Regions from separate parts of the Ochrobactrum sp. AP1BH01-1 genome, predicted to be linked through region 2. Evidence: predicted binding sites of a transcription regulator. Region 2 holds the regulator's gene; each other region holds the start of a gene.

Region 1 (4,635 bases), on a different contig from region 2:
AGATTGTCGCAGTCTTCGATGCCGAGGACCGTCCGCATCCTGATCAATTGCTTGAAGCATGGCAGACTTTTCAGGTCGAGGGCGACAAGCTGGCCTGCGTACAAGCCCCGCTGATTATCGGGAATTTTCGCGATAATCTTCTGACGCGAATGTTTGCGTTCGAGTATGCCGCGCTTTTCCGCGGGCTGCTGCCTTGGCTTGCTTCTCGGGGACATGTTATTCCGCTCGGCGGGACTTCCAACCATTTCCGGCGGTCTTGTCTGGAAGAGGTTGGGGGCTGGGATGCCTACAACGTCACGGAAGATGCCGATCTCGGTGTGAGGCTTGCTCGTTTTGGTTATCGTATCGGTGTCATCACGCGTGGTACGATTGAAGATGCGCCCGTAAACTATGATGTCTGGCGCAAGCAGCGGACACGCTGGCTCAAGGGCTGGATGCAGACATGGCTCGTCCACGGACGCCAGCCGCACAATACCTGGCGCGAGCTTGGTTGGTTCAGGTTTTCCGTCAATCAGATTTATACCCTGGGGATAATTGGTTCGGCGCTTCTGCATCCTCTGATGCTCGCCATGTTCGCTTTCCTGCTGATAAGCATGCTGTTCGGGCCGCTGACGACACACAGTATCTGGCTATTGGGGATCGATCTGACGAACATTCTGTTAGCCTATCTGAGTTTCTACCTTCTCGGGGCGAGAACGATGGAGCCAACGGAATTGGGAGGATATGCGTACCTGTTCTCAATCCCGGTATATTGGGTGTTGATTTCAATCGCGGCCTGGCGTGCGCTATGGCAGCTGGTGCATGTGCCGCATCTGTGGGAAAAGACACCGCACCAGCCGAGCCTGTTTTACCTCTCCGCCGGCGACGAAGTGATGAATGTGGAGCCGCGTCCGATGATTGACTGATCCTCGGCGCCGATTGCCTGAATGTCCCTTCCCTCATAAGGCAGGGTCAAAAGGATGCGCCGGATTGCAGCCAGTCTGGCGCGCCTCTTGTCGTTTGAACGGATGATGGTCCAGGGAGCGTAGCCCGTATCCGTCCTTTCGAGCATGGTGTGCAATGCATCGGAATAATCATTCCAGCGCGAAATACCGGCCACATCCATCGGCGAGAACTTCCAGTTCTTGAGCGGGCTGTGGCGCCGCTCATGAAAGCGCTTGAGCTGCATTTCCTGGGCGATATCCAGCCAGAACTTGAAAAGGTGAATGCCGTCGGTCACGATCATGCGCTCGAAATCGGGCGTTTCGGTCAGGAATGTCTCAAGCTGCGTCGGCGTGCAAAAGCCCATGACGCGTTCCACGCCCGCCCGGTTGTACCAGGAGCGGTCAAATGTGACGAACTCTCCAGCCGTTGGAAAATGCGCGACGTAACGCTGGAAGTACCATTGTCCCTGTTCGGTTTCGGTTGGCTTCGGCAAGGCGACATTGCGGGCGGTTCTGGGGTTCATGAACTCGCGGATCGTAAAGATTGTCCCGCCCTTGCCGGCAGCGTCCCGGCCTTCAAAGACGCTGATGACGCGTCCGCCAGTATCCTGGAGCCAATATTGAAGTTTGACGAGCTCGATCTGAAGCCGCTCGAGCGTTTCTTCATATTCTTCCGACTTCATCTTGGACGGATAGGGATATCCGCCTGAGAGCAACGCATTGTCATCGATCCATTTCGGCAGCTTCGGATCGTTTATGTCGAACGACCGCGCCTCACCTCCAATTTTCAGCTTGATTGGCTTGTCGCCTGGTTTTGCCTCGTCTTTTTTGTCTTTCTTTTTGTTAGCTGTCTTCGAACTGTCACCCACGGCAATTCCCTTTCGTTTATATCAAGGCATGATATGGGCTGTTTGGAAGCTACGTAAAGGACGTCCGAGCATTTCCGGATAAAACATGATTCCGAAAGTGGGAACCGGTTTTTCGGGTGAAATCATGCTTAAACAAAAGTTTAGGGCTGGATGACGATTGAGCTTACAACATCCCGCTCTAAAGTCTGAGCCATAACCGCAGAAGGAAGCAGCATGAGCGAGGCAGGCAATCACACCGGTCCAGAACCTGAAGCGGAGAAGTCTATTTTCGAACCGCTTCTTCGGGTCAAGGGTGTTGTGATCGCCAGCATGGTGCTTGCCGTCTGCGTGCTGGCCCTTGATCTCCCCTTCTGGTTTCGTGCAGGCCTGCTGGCCGTCGTTGTTCTCGGCGCTGTGTGGCTCGCAAGCGAAGTCGCAAGCACCGAACCAGACGAAGTGCCGGTAAAGAATATAACGCCTAACGAAATGGCGGGAGTGTCCGGCGAGCGTCTGGCCGATCTCTTGACCGACCCGATGGTGGTCTTCGATCACGGTGGCACGGTGTTGTTCACCAATTCAGCGGCGATCGAAGCGTTCCAGTCGCTGGAAACCGGCACAGCGCTTTATCTGCGGTTTCGTGCGCCGGAAATGCACGCCTTGATTCAAGGGGTGATCGCAGATGGCGAAGCACGAAGCATAGAATATTTCGAGCGCGTTCCGATAGATCGCTGGTTCAAGGCCATGGTCAAGGCGTTGCCGGGCAAGGACGGCAGGCCCGAACTTTTTGTGCTGTTGTTTCGCGACCAGAGCGAAACGCGACGCATCGATCGCATGCGTTCGGATTTCATCGCAAATGCAAGCCACGAGCTGCGCACACCGCTCGCTTCGCTCCGCGGGTTTATCGAAACTCTGCAAGGGCCAGCGCGAAACGACGCGGCGGCACGCGATCGCTTCCTGGATATCATGCAGAAACAGGCTGAACGCATGTCGCGCCTGATTGATGATCTTTTGTCCCTGTCGCGCCTTGAAATGCGGGCCCATCTGACGGTCAATGAATGCGTCGACGTAACTTCCATTCTCAATCACGTCGCCGATACGCTGGCGCCGCTGGCAGCCGGTCTCGACATTCATATCGAGCGCGTGTTGCCGGATCACCCTGTCATGGTCACCGGGGCGCGTGACGAGCTTATTCAGGTGTTCCAGAACCTCGTGGAGAATGCCTGCAAATACGGACAGGGTGGCAAGCGCGTCATCGTCAAGCTGGATGAAGACGACAGCGGCAGTTCCCCGGAGGTCGTCGCGTCGGTTCAGGATTTTGGCCCGGGCATAGCCGCCGAGCATTTGCCGCGCCTGACCGAGCGCTTCTATCGGATCAATGTGGAGACGAGCCGGGCCCAAAAGGGCACAGGGCTTGGCCTTGCCATTGTAAAACACATCCTTGCCCGCCATCGCGGACGTCTGGTCGTTCGCTCGCAGTTGGGCGAAGGATCGACCTTTATGGTTCGGCTCCCGAAACGTGCGGCTTAGATCGTCCTAACCGAATTTGCGCAGCAGCCGCCATTTCAGCGGGCGCAGCTTTTTATAGAAGGAAGTTGCTCTGATTCTCTCCAGATAATGTGCGAGGATGAGTGACATACGTCCATGGACAGTGACCGGGCGAACATAGTCCCGCAGGGATGTCGTTCGGTCGCGCACGCCGAACTTCCACGGCTCATCGCCAAAGCCGAGATCGAAAACGGTGTAGCCATCCGCTTTGAGCGCAGACAACAGGCGCAACATCAGCACTTTTCCCGGTGAAAATCTGCTCCAGGTGCCGTCCTCGAACGTTATGATCATTGCGCAATAAAGGTCATTTCGGATGACGCTCCACATAGTGGCCAATACGGTTTCACCCACAGTGAGTGCTGAAAGGTGTAGGGCGTCGTGCCGGGCCAGATGCTCCGTCGCTTCTTCAAAAAAGCGTCGTTTCTCAGGATGGGCATCGAAACCGGGCACCATGGTTTCTTCAAATCGCCGTTGTTTCTGGCGCAGCATGGCATCCAGGACAGTCCGACGCTCAGCTTCGGTTTGAGCTATAAGAAAACGGCTTCCTTCCATCTGCTGCAACGCTCGATCACGCTTTTTGATATTGCCAATACCTTGTATGGATTTCTCTATCTCGTCGATCGGACGTGTCAGTGAAATCGCGTGTGTGGACGCATCGGAAAAGCGGTCAGTTACCGACCATAAGGGATTGATAAGGCCCTCGACATTTTCCGGCATTTTGTAAAGCGCAACGATATCGTGAGAGGGAACTGCTGCAACCACAGCTGCAAGGATACGCATTGCGGCGTCGTGCGAAAGCTCTGCCGCGGCTGGAAAAACGATGGGGGCGTTATAATCGCTTACGCCCTCATCAATAAATGAAAGGACCCGGGAACCGCAGATACGTGTGATAGAGAGCGGCAGAAAAAGAAGCGGCGTGCCATCGGACTGGCGGACTTCCGTCAAGCACAGTTGCACACCGGATTTTTGTCCATAGCTTGCTTCCCATGCTCGTATAAAGGATTTGGACTGGAAAACAAAAAACGCGCTGCCGGTTTTGTCATCGGCGTCCGGCCAGTCTATGGATAGCCGTTCCGCACTGCTGAAAACCCGAATTTCAAAATCATTGGTCAGCATAAAACGCTTTCAGAATTCTGAGTTGGGGAAATTCCGGCTAACAGCGGGTCGAATCTCATTTTAGAGTTGAAGTGTTTAGTGGATTTGAAACCAAAAAAAACTATGAATTGCTAGCTTGTTTGGTCCTGATCCTAAATTGCTTCGCGCGTATTTCTCACAAATAGGGCAACGATGTCTGTCTCGATTATCATCAAAACCTTGAA
Region 2 (4,635 bases):
AGCCGTCCCGAAACCTCTGGTCTCGGCGTCGCACTGATTGGCTCGCTTTACATGATGCTGATCGTTCTCGGCCTCTCGCTGCCTATCGGTGTTGCCGCTTCGATCTATCTGGAAGAGTTCGCCAAGAAGAACCGGTTCACCGACATGATCGAGGTGAACATCAACAATTTGGCGGCGGTTCCGTCCATCGTGTTCGGTCTCCTCGGGCTTGCGGTCTTCATCAACTTCTTCGGCCTGCCGCGTTCCGCCTCGCTGGTCGGCGGTCTGGTGCTGACATTGATGACGCTTCCCACCATCATCATTGCGACCCGTGCTGCCCTTCGTGCGGTGCCGCCGTCGATCCGCTCTGCGGCGCTCGGCCTTGGCGCTTCGAAAACGCAGATGGTGTTCCACCATGTCCTGCCGCTTGCAGCACCCGGGATCCTGACCGGCACGATCATCGGTCTCGCCCATGCGCTTGGTGAAACCGCGCCGCTTCTCCTGATCGGCATGGTGGCCTTCGTTGCCGACGTACCGTCGACGCCGATGGACCCGTCTACCGCTCTGCCGGTGCAGATCTATATGTGGGCAAATGAAGCAGAACGCGCCTTTGTGGAACGCACGTCAGGCGCTATCATCGTCCTGCTTCTGTTCCTTGCCGTGATGAATATTGCAGCAATCATCCTGCGCCGCCGCTTCGAGCGCCGCTGGTAAAACGGGAGTCGAAAGCTATGAACCTGATGACTGAACGATCTCTCGAGAAAGCCGTAGGAGAAAAAATGAACGCCAACGCCAGTTCCATAAAGATGCGCGGCGACAAGGTCTGCGTGTTTTATGGTGAGAAGCAGGCGCTGTTCGACGTCGATCTGGATATCCAGGAAAAGATGGTCACGGCGCTGATCGGCCCTTCCGGTTGCGGCAAGTCTACCTTCCTGCGTTCGCTCAACCGCATGAACGATACGATCGAAGGTTGCAGGGTTGGCGGCAAGATCACGCTCGACAATGAGGACATTTACGATCCGAAGATCGATGTCGTTGAACTGCGGGCCCGCGTCGGCATGGTGTTCCAGAAGCCGAACCCGTTTCCGAAGTCGATCTTCGAAAATGTGGCCTACGGTCCGCGCATCCACGGTCTTGCCCGTACCAAGACCGATCTGGAGGAAATCGTCGTGACGAGCTTGCAGAAGGCGAGCCTGTTCGAGGAAGTGAAGGATCGTCTGCACGATGCCGGTACAGGCCTTTCCGGCGGCCAGCAGCAGCGCCTTTGCATTGCGCGCGCGATTGCGGTCAGCCCGGAAGTCATCCTCATGGACGAACCGTGCTCGGCGCTCGACCCGATCGCAACCGCAAAGGTGGAAGAGCTGATCGACGAATTGCGGCAGAACTATACCATCGTGATCGTCACGCATTCCATGCAGCAGGCGGCGCGCGTTTCGCAACGTACGGCCATGTTCCATCTCGGCAATCTGGTGGAAGTGGGCGACACGGAAACCATGTTCACCGCGCCGACCGAAAAGCGCACGCAGGATTACATCACCGGACGCTTCGGCTGATCCGGAACTGCGCTCAACAGACAGTGCGGCTTCCCCGCAATTTATATTACGAGGTCTTACTATGCCGTCTCAGCATACCGTTCGCTCCTATGATGAGGAATTGAAGTTTCTCACCCACAAGATCGCCGAAATGGGCGGACATGCAGAACGCATGGTCGAGCAGTCGGTCACCGCTATCGTCAATGCGGACAATGCGCTCGCACAGCGCGTCATCTCCGACGATCTCATTCTGGATGCCAGCGAACGCGAGATCGACGACAAGGCCGTGATGATCATCGCCAAGCGCCAGCCCATGGCCGTGGACCTGCGCGAGATCATCGGCTCGATCCGTATTTCAGCCGATCTGGAGCGCGTCGGCGATCTCGGCAAGAACATTGCCAAGCGTGTTGCTGCCGTTTCGGAATCGCGCCAGCCGGTAAAGCTCTATCGCGGTCTGGAAACGCTGGCCGAACTGGCACTGACCCAGCTGAAAGACGTTCTCGACGCTTATGCATCGCGTTCGGTGCAGCAGATCAACGTCGTTCGCGACCGCGATGACGAGATTGATGCCATGTATACGTCGCTGTTCCGAGAACTGCTTACCTACATGATGGAAGATCCGCGCAATATCTCCGCCTGCACGCATCTTCTGTTCTGCGCCAAGAATATCGAGCGCATAGGCGACCATGCGACCAATATCGCGGAAACCGTTTATTACATCGTGACCGGCCTGCAAATGCCGGCTGAGCGACCCAAGGAAGACCTGAGCCACGGTATTGTCGTGGATGAGGCGCGTAAACCCTGAACTGCATCCGACCGGACCTCGGAGTCCTGCGGTTGAGAATGTGTGAATAGCGCGGCGGCACGCGGTCGATTGGGGGGATTGTATCCACCGCCCGCCGAATTTGGATAGGGAAATACTGGATGTCACAGGCACCCAAAATCGCTGTGGTAGAAGACGAAGAGGCGCTGAGCGTTCTGCTTCGCTACAATCTTGAAGCAGAGGGCTACCAGGTCGATACAATGCTGCGCGGCGACGAGGCCGAAATCGCATTGCGCGAGAATGTGCCGGATCTGCTCATCCTCGACTGGATGCTGCCGGGTGTTTCGGGCATCGAGCTTTGCCGCCGCTTGCGCCAATGGCCGGAAACCGAACGCCTGCCGATCATCATGCTGACGGCGCGGGGCGAGGAAAGCGAACGTGTTCGCGGCTTGAGCGTCGGCGCTGATGATTATGTCGTAAAGCCATTTTCAACGCCGGAACTTCTGGCGCGCGTCAAGGCGATGCTGCGCCGGTCCAATCCGAGTATCCTCTCCCATGTGCTGAAAGTGGGCGATCTTGTTCTCGACCGTCAGCAGCATCGTGTTTACCGCAAGGAAAAGGAGGTCCGTCTCGGACCGACGGAATTCCGGCTGCTCGAATATTTCATGATGTCGCCTGGCCGTGTCTTCTCGCGCAGCCAGCTTCTGGATGGCGTTTGGGGGCCCGACATCTATGTGGATGATCGCACGGTGGACGTCCATGTCGGACGGCTGCGCAAGGCGATCAATGTCGGTCGTGCGCTCGATCCGATCCGCACCGTTCGCGGCGCCGGTTATTCTTTCGGTTGATCGACACAGTCATTCAAACTCTCAAATACAGCTCTTGATCGGCCCGCCACGTCCCTCGTGGCGGGTCGTCTTGCTGGTGATCACTCACGCGGTTCGCTGACCCGATTCGCATTGGCATGGCCGAAAACCGGCGCCAGTCACCCGATTTCACACGTTGTTACAAATGTGTCTCCAAAGTTGAAAGGGATAGGCGGAACCCACGGGAAACAGAATTTCCGCAGATCATTTCAAGCACTGGGAATGTGGATTGAAAAACTGTCCAAGAAGAAGCGAATTAAGGCAGCGATAAGGCGTGTATTGAAAGAATTTGAATCCCATGAAATCAATATCTTACCTGAATTCGCAATTCCCGTTAAGAAATTATTAATATATTTTAAGGGGTTGTAGGCATATTCGCATTATCGATTCGAAATTGTTTGCGGGCTGTCCAACCGCTTCCATCATCGTTGGGATTTGACCCTTCGCCTTTTTTTGGCCTAAAAATTCCAAAACCTTGAATTCGATTGAGCGACAGTAGGGCGTGTGATTTTTGATCTTCGTCCTCTTTGACTTGCACCGCAGTCAGACATTCGCATGCATCGTTTCAGATGTATTCGCCTGAGTGGATGACTGGATCAGTTAAGGGTCCTAACATGAGATTGAGCCATTGACGCGCGCCGCGAAGTGGAAATTGCCCGTTCTTATCGGGCTGCTGGTCGCGCTTTTCGCGGTCACCGGCTGTACGACGACCGGAAACACGGGAAAAGCCAATTCGGAAAAGATGGCGGCAAGCCATGTCAAGTCCGTCAATGGCGTGAAGACCTATACCTACACGGCACGTGACAAGGAATGCCTTGAACGCGCAATGTTCTTCGAGTCCAACCGTTCGAGTTCCGATGGGCTTCTCGCTGTCGGCACCGTCGTCATGAACCGTCTCGCATCGGGCCGGTATCCTGATACGATTTGCGGCGTCGTCGGCCAGAAGAACCAGTTCGCGCCCGGTGTTCTCACCCGCAAGATGGATTCCAAAGCGCTGCCCGATGTTCAGGCCACTGCCGACGCAGTGTTGAAGGGCCAGCGTCATCCAAAGCTCAAGAACGCCATGTTCTTCCACACGGCGGGCCTGAGGTTCCCATACAACAACATGCACTATGTGCTCGTTGCTGGCGGCAATTCCTTCTACGAAAAGCGCAATCGCGACGGCTCGCTGCAAAATCCGGTCCCGCAGGAACCATACAACCTTGCTCTCGCCTATTCACCGCAATCGCCTTCCGTTCCGCAGGATGCATCCTACGACGTGACCCTGCCGCAGACTGGTCCGGTTCCGGGAACAGAGCCAACCGTTCAGGTGGCGCTCGCAGAAGCTGCAAAGGCTCAGGACGCAGAACAGAATACCGGTGCCGGTCCACAGGCTCGTGGTGACCGTCTGGCCCGTCATCGCGGTATTGCGGCGGCTCGAGAGGAGCAGCAGCCCGTGCAGGTGGCCTCCTACCAGTCGCAGTTCGATACTTCTGCTCCGCAATCGGCTTCGCTC
Region 3 (4,635 bases), on a different contig from region 2:
TTATTCTCGAACCCGGAAGCAAACTTCCGGGTTTTCGACTGCTGAAATATCCTTTGTGCACGGTTGAACGTCGTTTTCCCCTTCCACACCGGCCCTGTTTATCCTACCTAGACCCCAATCATGATGATTGGAGTTTCGGGTGAAAGCGCCAAAGGGAAAAGGCAAAAAGCCGTCGGGCGGAAAGCAGGACCGTGGTTTCGAGCGCACAAGACACGATGCGCCACGCCCGGAAAACAAACTTGAAAGCAGATTTGAAGGCAAGTCCGATAAGGGCGCATCCTTCAAAAAGCCTCGCCCCCAGTTCGCCAAGGCTGCGCCGAAGCCGGTCGATGACAAGCCCGCCGCACCCATTCGCGAAATCAAGCCCTATGCCGGCGCCCGTCCGGCAGAGAGATTGCCGCTTATCCTCGAAACCGAACCTTCGCGCGATTATGCGCTGCTCGACAGTGGCAACGGGCTGAAGCTGGAGCAATATGGCCCCTATCGAATCGTCCGCCCGGAAGGTCAGGCTATCTGGCTGCCGAACCTGCCTCAGAAAGAGTGGGATCAGGCGGATGCCGTCTTCACCGGCAATACCGATGAGGAAGGCATGGGCCGCTGGGCGTTTCCGAAACTGCCGCTCGGTGAAACATGGCCGATGCAGCACGACGGCATTTCCTTTCATGGCCGTTTCACCTCTTTCCGCCATGTCGGTGTGTTCCCCGAACAGGCCGCGCACTGGTCCTATATGGATGGACTTATCCGGGAAGGCGTAAGGTCCGGGCGCAGCGTGAAAGTGCTCAATCTTTTTGGCTATACGGGTGTCGCCTCGCTGATGGCGGCACGGGCCGGTGCGGAAGTGACCCATGTGGACGCATCCAAGAAAGCGATCCTGTGGGCGCGTGAGAATCAGGAAATGGCCGGGCTTTCCGACAAACCGATCCGCTGGATCTGCGAAGACGCGATGAAATTCGTGGCTCGCGAGGAACGGCGCGGCAGCTTCTACGACATCATCCTGCTTGATCCGCCTGCCTATGGGCGCGGACCGAGCGGCGAGGTCTGGCAATTGTTCGAGCATCTGCCCGCAATGGTCGATACATGCCGGTCGATCCTGACGCCGAAGCCGCTGGCCGTCATTCTGACTGCCTATTCGATCCGCGCATCCTTCTTCGCCATTCATGAGCTGATGCGCGACCGTTTCACCGGCCTTGGCGGCACGGTCGAATCGGGCGAACTTATTCTGCGTGAACGCTCTAGCGATCAGACGGGCGGGCGCGCGCTTTCCACATCCATGTTCAGCCGCTGGGTAGCAAAATGAGCCGTGACGACGATTTCTCAAAAGGCCCACGGGGCGAATATTCAAAAGTCGGTCAGGTCAAGGAAGTTACCAGCCTCACCAATCCCATTGTGAAGGACCTTCGCTCGCTGGCGCTGAAAAAATTCCGCGACCAGCAGGGCGTGTTTCTGGCTGAAGGGCTGAAGCTTGTCATCGACGCGCTGGAACAGGACTGGCGCATCAAGACGCTTGTCTTTGCGAAATCCGGCAAGGGCAACAAAATGGTTGAGCAGGTTGCAGCGCGCACCTTCGCCAAGGGTGGACTGGTGCTGGAAGTGACCGAAAAGGTCATTTCGGCCATCACGCGACGCGACAATCCGCAGATGGTGGTCGGCGTCTTCGAGCAGCAGTATCGTCCGCTTGCAAGCCTCAAGCCGAAGGGCAACGACGTTTATATCGCGCTCGACCGCGTACGCGACCCCGGCAATCTGGGCACCGTCATCCGTACCGCCGATGCGGTCGGTGCCAAGGGCGTTATTCTGATCGGCGACACAACTGATCCTTATTCGCTGGAGACCGTGCGCGCCACCATGGGCTCGGTCTTTTCCATGCCGCTCTATAAGGTGAGCGAAGCCGATTTCCTCAACTGGCGCAAAGGCTTTTCCGGCCTTGTCGTCGGCACTCACCTGAAAGGTGCTGTCGACTATCGCACCATTCCCTATGCCAGCAAACCGGTCGTTCTGATGATGGGCAATGAACAGCAGGGCCTGCCGGACAGCCTTGCCGGTGCTTGCGACAAGCTTGCACGCATTCCGCAAGCAGGGCGCGCCGATTCTCTCAATCTTGCCATCGCCACCGGCGTGATGCTCTACGAAATCCGTCGCGACGCGCTCACGCTTGATGAAAGGGCTTCTGAATGAAGCGACATGCGGTCTGGTCCTCACTTTTTGTCGTCATTCTCACCATATTGATCGATCAGGGCGTCAAGCATCTGGTGGAGACACGGATGGGCTACGGCCAGCAGATCGACCTCCTGCCGTTCCTCGCATTGTTCCGCACCCATAATGAAGGCATTGCCTTTTCCATGCTGGCCTGGCTGCACGACTGGGGACTGGTGGCAATCACCGCCGCAGTTATCTTGTTCGTGCTTTATCTCTGGTGGACCAACGCGCCGGACCGCATCTTTGCACGTTACGGTTTTGCGCTTGTCGTGGGCGGCGCCATCGGCAATCTCATCGACCGCGTCATGCATGGCTATGTCGTGGATTATATTCTGTTCCACCTGCCGACATGGTCATTCGCCGTGTTCAATCTTGCCGACACGTTCATAACCATCGGTGCCGGGCTCATCATTCTTGAGGAGTTTCTCGGCTGGCGGCGCGAGCGGGCCGCTCGCTGAATGAGGCCGCTTGAACGGTTTCGGCCTTTCGCATAATTTGATCTCGTGAAATTAGAAGCTTTTTGAAGAGGATAAGGTCCAGCCACCTGAATTGACACATTGGTGACATGCTTCTGTCATCCTCGCGTAGCACTGAATCTGTAATGCTTCGGCCGAACTGGACGTCGCGTCCACGCAATCTGTCCGAACGCGGATTGGAATGGCACTTGCTGAAATATCAGTGGGAAAGCCATTCAGGAATACGTGAATAGACAAATCAGGAGCCATCATCATGACAGTACTGCTTGGAATGGACCAGCAAATCATTGATGATACCGTCATGTCAGGCTTAGAAGCACAACAGGCGCTGTTCGCGTCCGGTAGCGATCCCATTGTTCTGGGACGCATCGGATCGCTGGAAGTTCGGCTTGCCAATTCACTTGAGGCCGTGGAAGCCGCGCAGGAATTGCGCTTTCGTGTCTTCTTCGACGAAATGGGTGCGCGCCGCGAAAGCATCGAAGCCGTGGAACTTCGCGACGCCGACCGCTTCGACGCCATTTGCGATCATCTTCTCGTTTACGATACTGCCCTGCCCGTGCCGGAGCACCAGCAGATTGTCGGCACCTACCGCCTGATGCGCAGCGATCAGGCGGAAAAGGCGCTCGGTTTCTACTCCGCCGATGAATATGACGTGCAGCGCCTCGCCCTTTCGCGCCCGAATCTTCGTCTGCTTGAGTTGGGTCGCTCCTGCGTGAAGGCGGAATATCGTTCCAAGCGCACCGTTGAACTTCTGTGGCAAGGCGCCTGGGCCTATTGCCGCCGCCATTCCATCGATGTGATGTTCGGCTGCGCCTCGTTCCATGGGGCTGTGCCTGCCGCTCACGCACTCGGCCTGTCGTTCCTCTATCACAACTGCCGGGCAACGCCGGACTGGGACGTGCGCGCTCTGCCTCACCGCTATCAGGCCATGGACCTGATGCCGAAGGAAGCCATCAACAACAAGGTTGCACTCTTCTCGATGCCGCCGCTGGTAAAGGGATATCTGCGTCTTGGTGCGATGATCGGGGATGGCGCGGTGATCGACGAAGCCTTCGGCACCACCGATGTCTTCATCATTCTGCCGATTGAGCGTATTTCCAGTCGCTACATTACCTATTACGGCGCTGAAGCGAACCGTTTTGTGTAAAAGAAAAGGCGAAGCACCAGCTTCGCCTTTTTACTTTCACGCCTTTCCTGCCAATTCCTTCAATTTGTAGATCAGGTCCAGCGCTTCGCGCGGCGTCAGCTCATCCGGGCTGATGGCGGCGACCGCCTTCGCCAGTTCACTGTCTTTGGCCTGAACCTGCTGCTTCGGCTTTTCCTGCTGCAAGACGACCGAGAACAGCGGCAGATCATCGATCAGCTTGTCCGCCTTGCCGGAGGTTTCCCCAGCTTCGAGCTGGTGCAGCACGTCGCGGGCGCGGTTGACGACCGCTTCGGGCAGTCCTGCCAGACGCGCCACCTGCACGCCATAGGACCGGTCGGCAGCACCTTTCGCCACTTCATGCAGGAAGACGACATCATTGTCCCATTCCTTGACGCGCATGGTGACATTGGAAAGCCGCTCCAGCTTTTCCGAAAGTGCGGTCATTTCGTGGAAATGCGTGGCAAACAGCGCACGGCAGCGGTTCTTCTCATGCAGATATTCGACTGCCGCCCACGCGATAGACAGTCCGTCGAAAGTCGCCGTACCGCGCCCGATCTCATCGAGGATCACCAGCGAACGTTCGCCCGCCTGATTGAGGATCGCAGCCGTTTCCACCATTTCGACCATGAAGGTGGAGCGCCCGCGCGCCAGATCGTCGGAAGCACCAACGCGGCTGAACAGCCGGTCCACGACACCGATCTGCGCAGAACCGGCAGGGACGAAGGAACCCATCTGCGCAAGAATAGCGATCAGCGCATTCTGGCGCAGGAAGGTCGACTTACCGCCCATGTTCGGGCCGGTGAGAAGCCAGATCGC
Region 4 (4,635 bases), on a different contig from region 2:
CGACCCGGTCGCCGCCTTCCGTCGCCTTGATGAAGGCGAAGGAAATGCCGCTGGCGCGCGCAGCACTCCAGTCGATATTGGTCTGATATTTGGAAACATCGGTGCCATGAATTGGATAATGCCATGGCGTTTTCCCCGTCCAGCTGTGCGGATCGCGGTCGCCAAAGCGTGGCGCTTTCACAGGGCCGGATGGCGGTGCGATGCGGGCCACTGAACCACCTGATTTCTTTACATCGGAAAAATCGTAATCCACCGTGGTGCAGGCGGAGAGAAGTAAAGCGCCGAGGGCGAGAATGCTGCAGCTGGCCAGACGGTTCATATAGTGGTTCCGTGTCGCGAATCAGTCCCCTAACGGTTACGCGATCCAGAGGCGAACGTCACCAGTCTGACGGGCAAGTTTGCTGCTAATCTGTGGGGGTGAACGGCGCGGCTGAACGAATAACCGCTATCCAGGCAAAACCGCGATACAGAATGCGCTTTTCAACGGCGGCACTGTTTTCCTGCGCGAGCTGTTCGCAAACTGCAAACAGGTCGCTGCGCGGTGTGACATGAAACCATTCCAGCCATTGGAAAAGCGCTTTTCCAAACCAGCGGGGCAGGCGGGCCTGATCGCCGAAATCGACGATATGCAATTCGCCGCCCGGACTGAGGTGCCGGATGCTTTCCCGAATGACCGACTGCCATTGCGGGATCATCGACACTGCATAGGAAATGAAAATCCGGTCGAAGCCCTTCTGCCCGAACAGTCGCTCCGGATCGAATTGCGCTGCATCGGCACGGTCAAGGCGGACACGGTCTTCAATACCTGCGCGTTCAGCCGCCCGGCGGGCCGTATCCAGCATTTCCGCGGAAATATCGATGCCGAAGAGCTGGGCGTCGGGATAGTGTTCGGCGGTTTTCACCAGATTGCGGCCTGTGCCGCAGCCGATCTCCAGAACTGTGCCGTTCCGGGGAACGTTCAGCCCTGCAATCATGGGGTCGCGACCCAGAAGATAGTATTTGCGGGTTGCATCGTAGAAGTGCCGCTGGCGGCGGTACACCCGGTCCATGAGGCCCGCGTGGTCGATACCCTGAACGCTCCATGGGCTGCGCAACATGTCAGGCATCCTTCAAGACATAAAGATGGAAACCGCCATAGATCGAGGACCGGTCGCGATCATGAAGGGCGCGTGATTCCTCGGCGCGATAATCCCATCGGTCGAGAATTTCCGGCGCGACACGTCCGGGAAGCAGACTCGGTTCGGCGGCGGTGCGGAAAATCACCCGCGCCCCGGGCGCGGCGGTGCGGGTGATCTCGCTCCAGACCCCGTTGAGCTGGCTGTCATTCATCCAGTCCTGCGCGTCGAGAAGGATATAGCGATCGACGGAAGCCGCAGGCTTTGCTGCCAGAAAGTCGGTATAATTGGCGTTCTGGACCGTCATTCGGTCAGCGCGGGCGCGCACCGTTTCGAAATTGGCGCGGGACAGATAGGGCGGCAGCGGCCCCGTTTCCTCGTCGCCGCTATAGCCACGTCCGAAAGCCTGCCAGGCGAAATAGTTTTCGGTCAGCGGAAAGCCGCAGGCAAGTTTTTCCAGGCGGCTTCGCAGGACAAGCGCCATGTCGCCATTCCCAGCGGTGGCGAGGGCGTCATATTGCTGCGGCGGTATGCCAAGCCCGAACAGGGACGATTTGCGGGCTGTTGCCCAGCGCACCATGCGTTTTTCAAAAAGCGGCGCCAGAGCCGTGTCGAAGAAGCTGCGCTGTTCTTCCATCGTGCGCGCCTTCAAGATGTCGCGCGGATCGATACCATAGAGCCGCGCCACGCGATGCCCCATGCCGATGAAGACGCCGAGCAGGCCGTGGCGATAGAGATCGCGCCAGAAAATGGAAATGCGCTGGCGGCCGTTCCACTTGCGCTTTTCCCAATAGGCGCGGCTCTCGCTGTCGAGGTGCGGGCGGATGAAGCGCTTGTAGGCGGCGAGGTTGGTCTTGTCGTGGGCCTTGCCATAGAAGCGGTAGAAGGCCTGATAATCGGGCAGATGCTTCAGTGCCGCCAGCTTCAGCCGGTTGAAGGCGACATGGGCTTCGTTGAGGTCGACGGCTTCGATGCGGGCCGGATCGGCGGTCAGATAGGAAAGCGCGTTACAGCCGCCCGATGCGATCGTGACGATGCGGTGACCCGGCTTGATGGCGAGCGCCGCCATATCGACTTCCGGGTCCTCCCATATCTGCGGATAGACCAGTCCCTTGAACAGCCAGGCGAACAACCTTTCGGAAAAGCCGGCCCGCGAGAGTGCGTTGTTTTGTGTCACAGCACGTTTGAGAATTGTGCCGCCTGCTGCACTGTCAGTCATCAAAAGTTCCCCTAAACACGAAACCCGACTTCGATTTTGCGAAGTTAAACACCGTCCAATGACAGGGACGTGACGAAAAAATTGCGGGCTTATAACGAGGAAAAAGCGGCTACAGCTCTGTAATACTGTCGCTTTATTACGTTCAGTAAGACTATTTGAGAGAACTTTTTCGCGCTGTTGTCGTTTTTTCGTGTGAGAGTTTCAAGTCGACAGGACCTCTGTGTCGATGAACGACCGCAAAGTTGACTGGCCGGCAAATCGGCCACGCACGGAGAAACAGAGAGGCGTTTGGCAATCTTGCCATTTGATGCCTGAAACCAGGCCAAGAGCCTAACTTAGGAAGGAGAGCCTACGTGAAGAAGTTTCTGATTGCTTCCGTCGCCGCCGTATCACTTCTCGGTCTTGCTGCTTGCAACGACAAGAAGGACGACACGAATACCGCACCGGCACCATCCACGCCGGCAGCGCCTTCAAACAATGACACGACGCCAGCGCCGACTACACCAGCACCGTCCACACCGGCCCCATCGACGCCGGGCACGGGGACGGCACCGTCCAACTAAGTTGGTGATGAGTGCTTTTGCGAGCGGATGGCGATCCGGTTTCGGGTCGCCATCCGTGCATGACGGCTTTGGCCGGCAGTTTTGGGTTTGATATGGACGTTAAAGCAAGCACAGCGGGAAAACACGGGCATTCTGTGTTTTCCGTGTTTCAACGCAGGCTGCGTTCGGTTATGGCTTTCGTCATGAACCGTAACTTTCTGTTTTTTATCTCTGCGATCGTTCTCGTTGCGCTTGCTGCCTGCGGGAAGGGCGATGACGAGACCGCTGCCACGACCAATGGTGGCGAAAAGGGCGCTGCCGCCATATCGCAACCTGCCAAACCGGCAGAAAGCACGGGCACTGAAAAAGGTCCTGATCTGGTCAAATCGCTTCGCGAGAGTTCAGGCGTCGTAACCCCGGAAGAAAAAGCCGCCGCCATTGAACGGGCGCGCGCAAATGCGGTCGCTGCCGCCCAGTCCGTAGGTCAGACGGATGAGCAGGCACAAGCGGCAGGAGAGGCTGCGGCTGCTGTCGCGCAGCGCTCTTTCAACGACCGCCAACCCCAGCAATAATGTAAGCCTTCGGCTCGATATTCTTTCTAAATATTTGTTTTTTCGACTTTCGCCCGCGTGGGCGGTTTTCAGCCCGTCCGGAATTCTATAGAAAAGTCTCATGTCGATTTGGGTCCGCATTGGTGAATTCGTCACATCGGTGGCGTCGAATGCCATTACTGGCGTTATCGAAGCCGTGCGCACCGTTTTTGAAGGCGATGCCGACACGCGCCGCCGGGTGGCTTTCTCCATCGCGATGATCGCGCTCTCCGCCAAGATGGCCAAGGCCGACGGGGTTGTCACCCAGGATGAAATCCGCGCCTTTCAGGACATATTTGCCGTGCCGAAGGAAGAAACGGCGCATGTCGCGCGGCTCTACGATCTCGCCAAGCAGGATGTCGCGGGTTATGAGACCTATGCGCGTCAGCTTGCCGGATTGTGCAGCGAGGGACAGACCGACTGTCATCTGCTGGAAGACATCCTCGATGGGCTTTTCCATATCGCCACCGCCGATGGCTATGTGCACGAAAAGGAAATGGCCTTTCTTGCAAGCGTTGCGGATATTTTCGGCTACGATGAGGTGGCCTTCGACCGCATTGCGGTCCGGCATGTCCAGCGCGGGGCTGACGATCCCTACGCCATTCTGGGACTGGAGCGCGGCGTTTCCTTCGATTTGGCCCGCAAGCGCTATCGCTCGCTGGTCAAGGAGCATCATCCTGACCGGCTGGTGGCGGAGGGCTTGCCGCTCGAATTCATAACCATTGCCAACAGGCGGCTTGCGGCGATAAACGCCGCCTGGGCAAGTATTGAGAAGAATCTGGAGGCTGCATGAGCAGCGCGTGCGAAACAGAGAGCGGATTGTTGGAGGAGCTGGCGCTTGTCCGGCCTGATTTCGCCGGGGCAACGCTTGACCCGTCTCCCAATTTCGGTCCGCGCCGCGACGGCAAGGTGCCTGCCTTTCTCATTCTCCATTATACGGGTCTGGCGACCGCCGAAGAGGCGGTGCAAGTCCTGAAGTCGCCGGACATGGAAGTTTCCGCACATTATCTCGTCCATGAAGACGGACAGATCGTGCAGATGGTCAGCGAAAAAGCGCGCGCCTGGCATGCGGGCAAGAGCTTCTGGAAGGGCGAAACGGATATCAACTCGGCTTCCATCGGCATTGAGATCGTCAATCCAGGCAATCTGGAAGACTATCCGCCCTTCAA

Evidence for each region. The regulator PhoB, encoded in region 2, activates phosphate uptake and scavenging genes when phosphate is short. The targets are predictions, from matches to a motif close to TGTCATNNANCTGTCAT.
Region 1: a site for PhoB is predicted at 1,932-1,948, ahead of ppk2 (polyphosphate kinase 2). Genes of this name have one in related genera too.
Region 3: a site for PhoB is predicted at 2,746-2,762, ahead of olsB (l-ornithine N(alpha)-acyltransferase). Genes of this name have one in related genera too.
Region 4: a site for PhoB is predicted at 2,393-2,409, ahead of J9800_RS08800 (BtaA family protein). Genes of this name have one in related genera too.

Annotation. Positions count from the first base shown of each region.
Region 1 is NZ_JAGPOU010000003.1:275,697-280,331, forward strand. Features, by position in the region: gene J9800_RS11925 (glycosyltransferase) at 1-905, shown strand, start outside; gene ppk2 (polyphosphate kinase 2) at 848-1,792, opposite strand; gene J9800_RS11935 (ATP-binding protein) at 2,006-3,298, shown strand; gene J9800_RS11940 (GNAT family N-acetyltransferase) at 3,305-4,432, opposite strand; gene J9800_RS11945 (glycosyltransferase family 2 protein) at 4,604-4,635, shown strand, end outside.
Region 2 is NZ_JAGPOU010000005.1:282,460-287,094, forward strand. Features, by position in the region: gene pstA (phosphate ABC transporter permease PstA) at 1-693, shown strand, start outside; gene pstB (phosphate ABC transporter ATP-binding protein PstB) at 759-1,532, shown strand; gene phoU (phosphate signaling complex protein PhoU) at 1,594-2,316, shown strand; gene phoB (phosphate regulon transcriptional regulator PhoB) at 2,436-3,122, shown strand; gene J9800_RS19200 (cell wall hydrolase) at 3,769-4,635, shown strand, end outside.
Region 3 is NZ_JAGPOU010000003.1:110,671-115,305, reverse strand. Features, by position in the region: gene J9800_RS11165 (RsmD family RNA methyltransferase) at 140-1,297, shown strand; gene J9800_RS11160 (TrmH family RNA methyltransferase) at 1,294-2,175, shown strand; gene lspA (signal peptidase II) at 2,172-2,654, shown strand; gene olsB (l-ornithine N(alpha)-acyltransferase) at 2,926-3,819, shown strand; gene mutS (DNA mismatch repair protein MutS) at 3,856-4,635, opposite strand, start outside.
Region 4 is NZ_JAGPOU010000002.1:709,103-713,737, reverse strand. Features, by position in the region: gene J9800_RS08810 (glycoside hydrolase family 25 protein) at 1-319, opposite strand, end outside; gene J9800_RS08805 (class I SAM-dependent methyltransferase) at 405-1,097, opposite strand; gene J9800_RS08800 (BtaA family protein) at 1,099-2,334, opposite strand; gene J9800_RS08795 (hypothetical protein) at 2,688-2,897, shown strand; partial or broken gene J9800_RS08790 (hypothetical protein) at 3,030-3,448, shown strand; gene J9800_RS08785 (J domain-containing protein) at 3,549-4,259, shown strand; gene J9800_RS08780 (N-acetylmuramoyl-L-alanine amidase) at 4,256-4,635, shown strand, end outside.